Rhizobium rhizoryzae: one gene and its partners. Each later gene encodes a partner of the first gene's protein in a complex. Links are inferred from orthologs where the notes say so. Each region holds a gene or a part of one and is shown in the gene's direction. Other genes may lie near its edges.

Region 1 (2,818 bases):
ACTGCACGTATGGACAAGCGTTTTGCTGATTTGAAGGCTGAGGGACGCCCGGCGCTCATCACATATTTCATGGGCGGAGATCCGGATTTCGAGACTTCGCTGGGTATCATGAAGGCTCTTCCGGAAGCCGGCGCGGATGTGATCGAGCTTGGCATGCCATTCTCGGATCCGATGGCCGATGGCCCGGCAATCCAGATGGCCGGTCACCGTGCCTTGGCCAAGGGTCAGACACTGGCGCGTACGCTGGACATGGCGCGTGAGTTCCGCAAGACAGATCAGAACACGCCGATTGTCCTGATGGGTTATTACAATCCTATCTACAACATGGGCGTCGAAACCTTCCTGGATGAAGCGGTCGCGGCGGGCATCGACGGCCTTATCGTTGTCGACCTGCCACCGGAAATGGATGACGAACTTTGCATCCCGGCGCTTGCGCGTGACATCAACTTCATTCGTCTCGCAACGCCGACGACCGATGATCGCCGCCTGCCCAAGGTGCTCGAAAACACATCCGGCTTTGTCTACTACGTTTCGATGAACGGTATCACGGGCTCTGCTCTTCCGGATCTCTCCAAGATTGCGGGTGCCGTCCATCGTATCAAGTCCCATACGGATTTGCCAGTCTGCGTTGGCTTTGGCGTCAAGACCGCCGATCATGCCAAGGCAATCGGTGCCGCTGCGGATGGAGTCGTCGTCGGCTCCGCCATTGTTGCGCAGGTTGCAGGCAGCCTGACTGCGGATGGCGAGGCCACCGAGCATACGATTTCAGCCGTTGCGACGCTTGTTCGCGGCCTTGCGAGTGGCGTGCGGTCCGCACGTCTTGTCGCAGCCGAGTAAGATAACCACATTGACGATGGTCAATCAGGAGTTCTGCCAGTGAACTGGATCACCAACTATGTGCGCCCAAAGATCAACTCGATGCTGGGCCGCCGGGAAGTGCCGGAAAATCTATGGATCAAATGCCCGGAGACGGGTGAAATGGTGTTCCATAAGGATCTGGAAGAAAACAAGTGGGTCATCCCCGCATCTGGCTTCCACATGAAGATGCCGGCAAAGGCCCGGCTAACCGATCTTTTCGACGGCGGCGTTTATGAAAACCTGCCGCAACCGAAGGTCGCTCAGGATCCGCTGAAGTTCCGTGATTCCAAGAAGTACAGCGACCGCCTCAAGGACAGCCGTGTGAAAACTGAGCAGGATGACACGATCCTTGCTGGTCTCGGAAAAGTGCGCGGCGTCAAGCTCGTCGCCGTGGTGCATGAGTTCAACTTCATCGGTGGGTCGCTGGGCATGGCAGCGGGCGAAGCAATCGTGAAGGCAGCCGAACGCGCTCTGGCGGAGAAGTGCCCGCTGGTCATCTTCCCGGCTTCCGGTGGTGCTCGCATGCAGGAAGGTATTCTGTCGCTGATGCAGCTTCCGCGCACCACGGTCGCCGTCAACATGGTGAAGGAGGCGGGGCTTCCGTATATCGTAGTGTTGACGAACCCGACGACCGGTGGGGTTACGGCCTCTTACGCCATGCTGGGTGACGTGCATATTGCCGAGCCAGGTGCGGAAATCGGCTTCGCCGGTAAGCGTGTGATCGAACAGACCCTGCGCGAAAAGCTGCCGGAAGGTTTCCAGACCTCTGAATATCTGCTCGAACACGGCATGGTCGATATGGTCGTCAAGCGTCATGATATTGCGCCGACGCTTGCCAGCCTTCTCAAGATCATGCTGAAGCAGCCAGCCAACAGTGATCAGCCTGTTGCCCTGTCCGCTTGAGCGCGGACGGACGACAGAAGCATAAGCCTCGGGGACTTGCATGAACCACATTGCCGTTAGCGAGGCGGAACAGGTCATCAACGAGTTGATGATGCTGCACCCCAAGGGTTACGACATGACCCTTGGAAGGATGCGGCGTCTGCTCGATGTGCTCGGCAATCCGCAGCAGCGCTTGCCTCCCGTCATTCATGTCGCCGGCACGAACGGAAAGGGCTCCGTCAGTGCCTTCTGCCGTGCGCTTCTGGAAGCTGCCGGGCATGCGGCGCATGTCCATACGTCACCGCATCTCGTCAACTGGCATGAGCGGTATCGCATCGGCTCACGTCAGGGGCCGGGGCAACTGGTGGACGATGCACTATTGGCGGATGCACTGCGTAGGGTCGCCGTTGCCAATGCTGGTGAGCCAATCACGGTTTTCGAGATCCTAACGGCCGCGGGTTTTCTGCTATTTTCCGAACTACCTGCCGATGCGGTTATCCTGGAAGTGGGGATGGGCGGCAGGCTCGATTGCACCAACGTCATCGACCATCCTGCAGTGTCCGTCATCATGCCGATTTCTTTCGATCATCAGGCCTACCTCGGCGACAGGGTCGAGCTGATTGCCGCGGAAAAAGCCGGTATCATCAAAAAAGGCTGTCCGGTCGTTATCGGACGACAGGAATTTGATGCGGCTGAAGAGGTTCTGGTGGCAACAGCCGAGCGTATGGGCTGTCCGACATCGGTCTACGGCCAGGATTATTCCGCCCATGAGGAGTTCAACAGGCTCGTCTATCAGGATGAGTTCGGCCTTGCCGACCTGCCCCTGCCGCGGCTTCCCGGTCGCCACCAGCTTTCGAATGCAGCCGCTGCTATCCGCGCAGTCAAAGCAGCCGGTTTCGAGGTCACGGACGCGATGATGGAAAAAGCGATGACCTCGGTCGAATGGCCCGGACGCCTTCAGAAGCTGACGGAGGGCGAACTCGTTGCCCTTGCGCCCACAGAGGCCGAAATCTGGGTCGACGGCGGCCATAATACAGGTGCAGGAGAGGTCATTGCGGAAGCCATGGCCTCCTTCGAG
Region 2 (2,940 bases), 1.9 Mb from region 1 along the record:
AATTCTCTCATCGGACAAGAAGGTGCGTTTCATCCTGAAGGAATTCCCGATTCTCGGTCCTGATTCCATGGCCGCCCACCGCGTTGCCAGCGCCTTCAAGGCCATAGCTCCGGAGAAGTATCCGCAGTTCCACAAGCAGCTTCTCGGCGGGCAGCAGCGGGCAACGGAACAGACCGCGATCGCTGTCGCAGCAGCTCTGGGTGTCAGCGAATCCGCAATCCGGAAGTCGATGAAGGACAATCCAAACGACCAGCAGATCCGCGCGACCTATGAACTCGCAAATAATCTCGGCGTTACCGGCACACCATTCTATGTCGTCGGAAACGAGGCTGTGTTTGGTGCTGTCGGACATGAAGAACTGTCCAGCAAGATCAGCAACATCCGCTCCTGCGGCAAAGCCACCTGCTGATCGATTGCTTGCAGCCCCTTCACCGGTCGCTTAACGCGCAGTGAGATCAGTATATTCAGTCATTAGGCCCCGGTTATTCACGGCTTTCGTGGCCGGGGGCTTTCCCTTGCCAGCCTGCCGGTCTATAGGTTTCGCTGGTTTTATGGTGGGAATTCCATGAGCAAGACAATCTTTGTCCTCAACGGGCCGAACCTGAATATGCTGGGCAAGCGAGAACCTGGCATTTATGGCGGCAAGACTCTCAAAGATATCGAGAGCGAGTGCGTCACCGCCGGTCGGGAGCTTGGCTTCGAGATCGAGTGCTTTCAGAGCAATCATGAGGGCGTCCTCGTCGACCGGCTTCACGAAGCCGACGATCGGGCAGTGGGCGTTGTCATCAATCCTGGCGCTTACGGCCACACGTCGATCGCGCTTCACGATGCCATCCGGGCCATATCGGTCCCCGTGATCGAAGTGCATATTTCGAACATCCATGCTCGCGAGGAATTCCGACATAAATCGATGATCGCACCAGCGGCCAAAGGCATGATCTGCGGCCTCGGTCCGGGCGGTTATCTTCTGGCATTGCGCGCGCTGCGCGATATCACCAATTAAGAACAACAGAGCACATAGGTTGACCATGTCTGAGAAGAAGAACGGTTTCGACAAGGGGTTGATCCGCGATCTGGCGAACATCCTCAACGATACCGATTTGACAGAGATCGAAATCGAGCAGGACGATCTGCGCATCCGCGTATCTCGCACCATTCAGGCGCCCCAGTACATCCAGGCTGCTGCACCGGCCCCGCAACTTTACGCAGCGCCTGCCGCGGCACCTGCTGCGCCCGTAACCGGCGCTGCCGTTGAACCTGCGAAAGATCGTTCAAAGGCTGTCACTGCACCAATGGTCGGCACGGTTTATCTTTCACCTGCCCCTGGTGCACGATCCTTCATTGAAGTTGGTGCAACGGTCAAGGAAGGCCAGACGCTTCTCATCATCGAAGCCATGAAGACCATGAACCAGATCCCTGCACCGCGTTCGGGCAAGGTGACGGAAATCATCGTCAATGACGCGCAGCCTGTCGAATACGGCGAGCCGCTCGTTGTGATCGAATAAGGCGGTCTCATGATTTCGAAGATCCTCATTGCCAACCGTGGCGAGATTGCCCTTCGTGTCCTGCGGGCATGCAAGGAACTCGGCATTTCGACCGTCGCTGTTCATTCCACGGCTGACGCTGACGCAATGCATGTGCGTCTGGCAGACGAAAGCGTATGTATCGGCCCACCGCCATCACGTGACAGCTATCTCAACATCCACCAGATCGTTGCGGCTTGCGAGATCACCGGTGCGGATGCAGTGCATCCCGGTTACGGCTTCCTGTCGGAAAATGCCAAGTTCGCGGATATACTGGAAGCGCATGGCATTACCTTCATTGGACCCACTGCTGAGCATATTCGCCTGATGGGTGACAAGATCACGGCCAAGAAGACGGCTGTCGAGCTTGGCATTCCAGTCGTTCCAGGCTCTGACGGCGAAGTGACGCCCGACAACGCTCTGGAAATCGCACGGCAGATCGGTTTCCCGGTCCTGATCAAGGCTACTGCTGGCGGCGGCGGTCGTGGCATGAAGGTCGCCAAAACCGAAGCCGATCTTGAGGAAGCCTTCAATACGGCCCGTTCGGAAGCGGCTGCCGCATTTGGCAATGATGCGGTCTATATGGAGAAGTATCTCGGCAAGCCTCGCCATATCGAGATCCAGGTCGTGGGCGACGGGGCCGGCAATGCTATCCACCTCGGAGAACGCGATTGCTCGCTGCAGCGCCGTCACCAGAAGGTTTGGGAAGAGGCAAATTCCCCTGCCCTGAATGTTGATCAACGCATGAAGATCGGTCAGATCTGCGCTGATGCCATGAAGAAGATGAAGTACCGCGGTGCCGGTACGATTGAGTTCCTGTACGAGAATGGCGAATTCTACTTCATCGAGATGAATACGCGACTTCAGGTCGAGCATCCGATCACGGAAGCCATCACCGGCATCGATCTCGTTCATGAGCAGATCCGCGTTGCCTCTGGCGCCGGGCTTTCCGTAACCCAGGACGAGATCAGTTTTTCCGGTCACGCGATCGAGTGCCGCATCAACGCCGAAGACCCGCGTACGTTCGTTCCGTCACCGGGAACGATCACACACTTCCACGCGCCGGGTGGCTTGGGTGTTCGTGTCGATTCGGGCGCCTATGCTGGTTACAAGATCCCTCCCTACTATGACAGCCTGATCGGCAAGCTCATCGTCCACGGTCGGACTCGCGTCGAATGCATGATGCGTCTGCGCCGCGTGCTCGACGAATTCGTCGTTGACGGTATCAAGACGACACTGCCGCTTTTCCAGGATCTCGTTTCCAACCAGGATATCGCCAACGGTGACTACGATATCCACTGGCTGGAAAAGTATCTGGCTGGCGACAAGCCAAGCGCGTAGTCATGGCAGGTCGGCGCGGCAGATATTATCCAGCCATCACGCCGGAAATTCTGCTGCGTGCCTATTCCATCGGTCT
Region 3 (3,164 bases), 410 kb from region 1 along the record:
CTCGTCTATGCGGGACTTTTCGCACTGGCGATCTTCGTGGAACCGCGCGAACGTGACGTGACGGTGCGAATTCCCTCGGAGCGGCTGAACCCTGCCCAGACGCCACCTGCGGCACCGGCAACGCCCGCCACAGGTTCACCATGAGCGATCGCTCCCACGCGCATCTGGAAGCCTTTCTGGAAATGATGAGCGCCGAGCGTGGCTCGGCTGAAAACACGCTGTCTTCCTATGAACGCGATCTGGATGATCTCTCCTCGTTTCTCTCCGAGAAGAAGACCTCTCTTCTGAAAGCAGACAGCAACGATCTTGGCGCCTACATCGCCCACCTCGCCAAACAAGGCTTCGCCGCTTCATCTCAGGCGCGACGGCTCTCGGCCATACGGCAGTTCTACAAGTTTCTGTTTGCGGAAAACATTCGCGGCGACGACCCGAGCTCCATTCTCGATGCGCCGAAAAAACCGCAGTCCATCCCGAAAATCCTGAGCGAAGCCGATGTGAGCCGCCTTCTGGAGCGGGCGCAGGCAGAAGCATCCGAAGAGGGACCGGGAAGGCTGCTTAGACTTCGGATGCTGGCGCTTCTGGAACTTCTCTATGCCACGGGCATGCGCGTGAGCGAACTGGTGTCGCTGCCGGCAAAGGTGCTGGATCAGGAGGGCCGCTTCCTCATCATCCGCGGCAAGGGCAACAAGGAACGTCTGGTTCCGCTGTCGCGATCCGCCATGAAGGCGCTGGCAGACTATGCGGACGCGCGGCGCGCGGCAATCGCAGCCGGTGATATCGACAGCCCGTGGCTATTCTCCGCCAGCAGCGAACAGGGCTTCCTGCCGCGCCAGGTCTTCGCCCGCGACCTGAAGAGCCTGGCCGGACGGGCAGGCATCCGGGCCGCGACGATCTCGCCCCACGTACTGCGCCATGCTTTTGCCAGCCATCTTTTGCAAAACGGTGCCGACCTGCGCGTGGTACAGGAACTCCTTGGACATTCTGATATTTCAACCACGCAAATCTATACCCATGTACTGGAAGAACGGCTCAGAGAAGTGGTTGAAACGCATCACCCTCTTGCAAAAGGCGCGAAAAACCCTGATTAGAGCCCGGGCGGAGCGCGGCACGGCCGCCAAACGATCGGAAAACGGAGCTCATGCATAACGATCTCGACTTCGAAAAGCCCATCTCCGACCTGGAGGCTAAGATCCACGAGCTGAAGAAGCTTGCGGCGGAAGATGAGAGCATCGATACGTCCGAAGAAGTTCAGCGCCTGGAACAACGCATCCAGGAAGCGACACGCGACGTGTACTCCAAGCTGACGCCGGCGCAGAAGACGATGGTGGCCCGTACGGCCCGCCGTCCGCATTTTCTGGACTATGCGAGCCGGTTGTTCACGGAATTCACGCCCCTGGCCGGCGACCGCTCCTTCGGCGAAGACGCAGCCATCCAGGCAGGCCTTGCCCGTTTCCACGGCCAGCCCGTTGCGGTGATCGGCCAGGAAAAAGGCAACGATACGAAATCGCGCATCAAGCACAATTTCGGCAGCCCCCGTCCGGAGGGATACCGCAAGGCAATCCGCGTGATGGAGATGGCGGACCGCTTCGGCCTTCCGGTGATTTCGCTGGTGGATACGGCTGGCGCCTATCCGGGCGTCGGTGCGGAAGAGCGCGGACAGGCGGAAGCCATCGCCCGCTCGACCGAGATGTGCCTTGGCATCAAGGTGCCGATGGTCTCCGTCGTGATCGGCGAAGGCGGCTCCGGTGGCGCAATCGCCATTGCCGCGGCCAACAAGGTCTACATGCTGGAACACGCGATCTATTCCGTCATCTCGCCGGAAGGTGCAGCCTCGATCCTATGGCGCGATGCAACCCGCGCCCGCGAAGCGGCAACGGCCATGAAGATTACCGCGCAGGATCTGAAAGCGCTGGGCGTGATCGATGACATCATCCCGGAGCCGCTGGGCGGCGCACATCGTGATCCGGAAGCCGCAATCGATGCGACGGGTGACGTGATCAAGGCTGCTCTCGCTGATCTTGGCAAGCTTTCGCCCGAAGCCGTACGAAAAGCACGCCGCGAGAAATTTCTGGCTATTGGCCGCAATCTCTGATGAAATATCGGAAAGATCCGGGAAATCCGGGTCTTTCGCCCTGACCGGGCGCAGCTTGCAAGCATGTCAGCACACTTAACCGTGCTGAAGCGGTTAAGAGAATGTAAAGCTTACCGCTTTATTATCGTGAAAATACTGGGTATTAGGATGAACCTGTACCTGTAGCCCGATTGACGTGATCAGTTCCGATGCGCTTGAAACATATCGCCTACATTCTCCTGATGGCCACCGCGCTGGCTGGTTGTAACGATACGATCGATACGGCCACCATTGACCTGTCGAAGGTCAAGAACAAGACGGAGCAGCCTCTGCCCGACCGCCTCGTTGCGGAAATGCAGAAGCGCAACATGCCGCGCAATTCTCCCATCATGATTCGTGTCTTCAAGGAAGAAGGCAAGATGGAGATCTGGAAGGCGCGCGCCGACAACCGCTTCGAGAAGATCACCGATTACGACATCTGTGCCTGGTCCGGCAAGCTGGGCCCCAAGGTGAAGGAAGGCGACCGGCAGGCGCCCGAAGGTTTCTACAACCTGACGCCTGCGCATCTGAATCCGAATTCCAAATACTATCTCGCGATCAATACCGGCTTCCCGAACCGTTACGATGCAGCCAATGGCCGCACCGGTTCCAACCTCATGATCCACGGCGCCTGCTCGTCTTCAGGCTGCTATTCAATGACCGATGCGCAGATCCTCGAGATCTACGCCTTCGCGCGCGATGCCTTCAAGGGCGGCCAGTCCAGCGTGCAGTTGCAGGCCTTCCCCTTCCGCATGACGGCGGAAAACATGGCGCGGCATCGCACCAGCGAGAATTATGATTTCTGGAAGATGCTGAAGGTTGGCTACGACAATTTCGAGGTGACCAAGCGTCCGCCGGACGTGGGCGTCTGCGGCAAGAAATACGTCTTCAACCAGGAAATGCAGGGAACGCCGTCTGCCGGTGCCGCCTGCCCGCCAATGTCGACCCCGCCTGCCCTGTCTGCGGCATTGTCGGCTTACGAAAAGCAGTATGAACTGGCCTATGCCAAGGCGGTCGAAAAGCTTGACGGCATGGTGTGGTACGAGCCGACGGA

Evidence for each region.
Region 2: the proteins of accD (region 1) and accB are in contact, whole or in part, in a solved structure (PDB 8UXZ), measured with the Escherichia coli proteins. The link is inferred for Rhizobium rhizoryzae from one-to-one orthologs.
Region 3: the proteins of accD (region 1) and G6N80_RS12740 are in contact, whole or in part, in a solved structure (PDB 8UXZ), measured with the Escherichia coli proteins. The link is inferred for Rhizobium rhizoryzae from one-to-one orthologs.

What each region holds. Positions count from the first base shown.
Region 1 is NZ_CP049250.1:977,913-980,730, reverse strand. It holds accD (acetyl-CoA carboxylase, carboxyltransferase subunit beta), read left to right. Parts: upstream 1-876; coding sequence 877-1,761; downstream 1,762-2,818. Other genes in the region: G6N80_RS10890 (bifunctional folylpolyglutamate synthase/dihydrofolate synthase), read left to right, coding at 1,802-2,818; trpA (tryptophan synthase subunit alpha), read left to right, coding at 1-837.
Region 2 is NZ_CP049250.1:2,910,486-2,913,425, forward strand. The notes cover bases 64-2,766. They hold accB (acetyl-CoA carboxylase biotin carboxyl carrier protein), read left to right. Parts: upstream 64-1,028; coding sequence 1,029-1,505; downstream 1,506-2,766. Other genes in these bases: G6N80_RS19925 (DsbA family protein), read left to right, coding at 64-409; aroQ (type II 3-dehydroquinate dehydratase), read left to right, coding at 566-1,003; accC (acetyl-CoA carboxylase biotin carboxylase subunit), read left to right, coding at 1,515-2,766. In the rest of the region: more of G6N80_RS19925, read left to right, coding at 1-63; more of accC, read left to right, coding at 2,767-2,864; aat (leucyl/phenylalanyl-tRNA--protein transferase), read left to right, coding at 2,867-2,940. UniProt on the Escherichia coli protein: This protein is a component of the acetyl coenzyme A carboxylase complex; first, biotin carboxylase catalyzes the carboxylation of the carrier protein and then the transcarboxylase transfers the carboxyl group to form malonyl-CoA.
Region 3 is NZ_CP049250.1:1,388,854-1,392,017, reverse strand. The notes cover bases 189-3,115. They hold G6N80_RS12740 (acetyl-CoA carboxylase carboxyltransferase subunit alpha), read left to right. Parts: upstream 189-1,138; coding sequence 1,139-2,092; downstream 2,093-3,115. Other genes in these bases: G6N80_RS12735 (L,D-transpeptidase family protein), read left to right, coding at 2,281-3,115; xerD (site-specific tyrosine recombinase XerD), read left to right, coding at 189-1,088. In the rest of the region: G6N80_RS12750 (hypothetical protein), read left to right, coding at 1-144; more of xerD, read left to right, coding at 141-188; more of G6N80_RS12735, read left to right, coding at 3,116-3,164. UniProt on the Escherichia coli protein: Component of the acetyl coenzyme A carboxylase (ACC) complex. First, biotin carboxylase catalyzes the carboxylation of biotin on its carrier protein (BCCP) and then the CO(2) group is transferred by the carboxyltransferase to acetyl-CoA to form malonyl-CoA.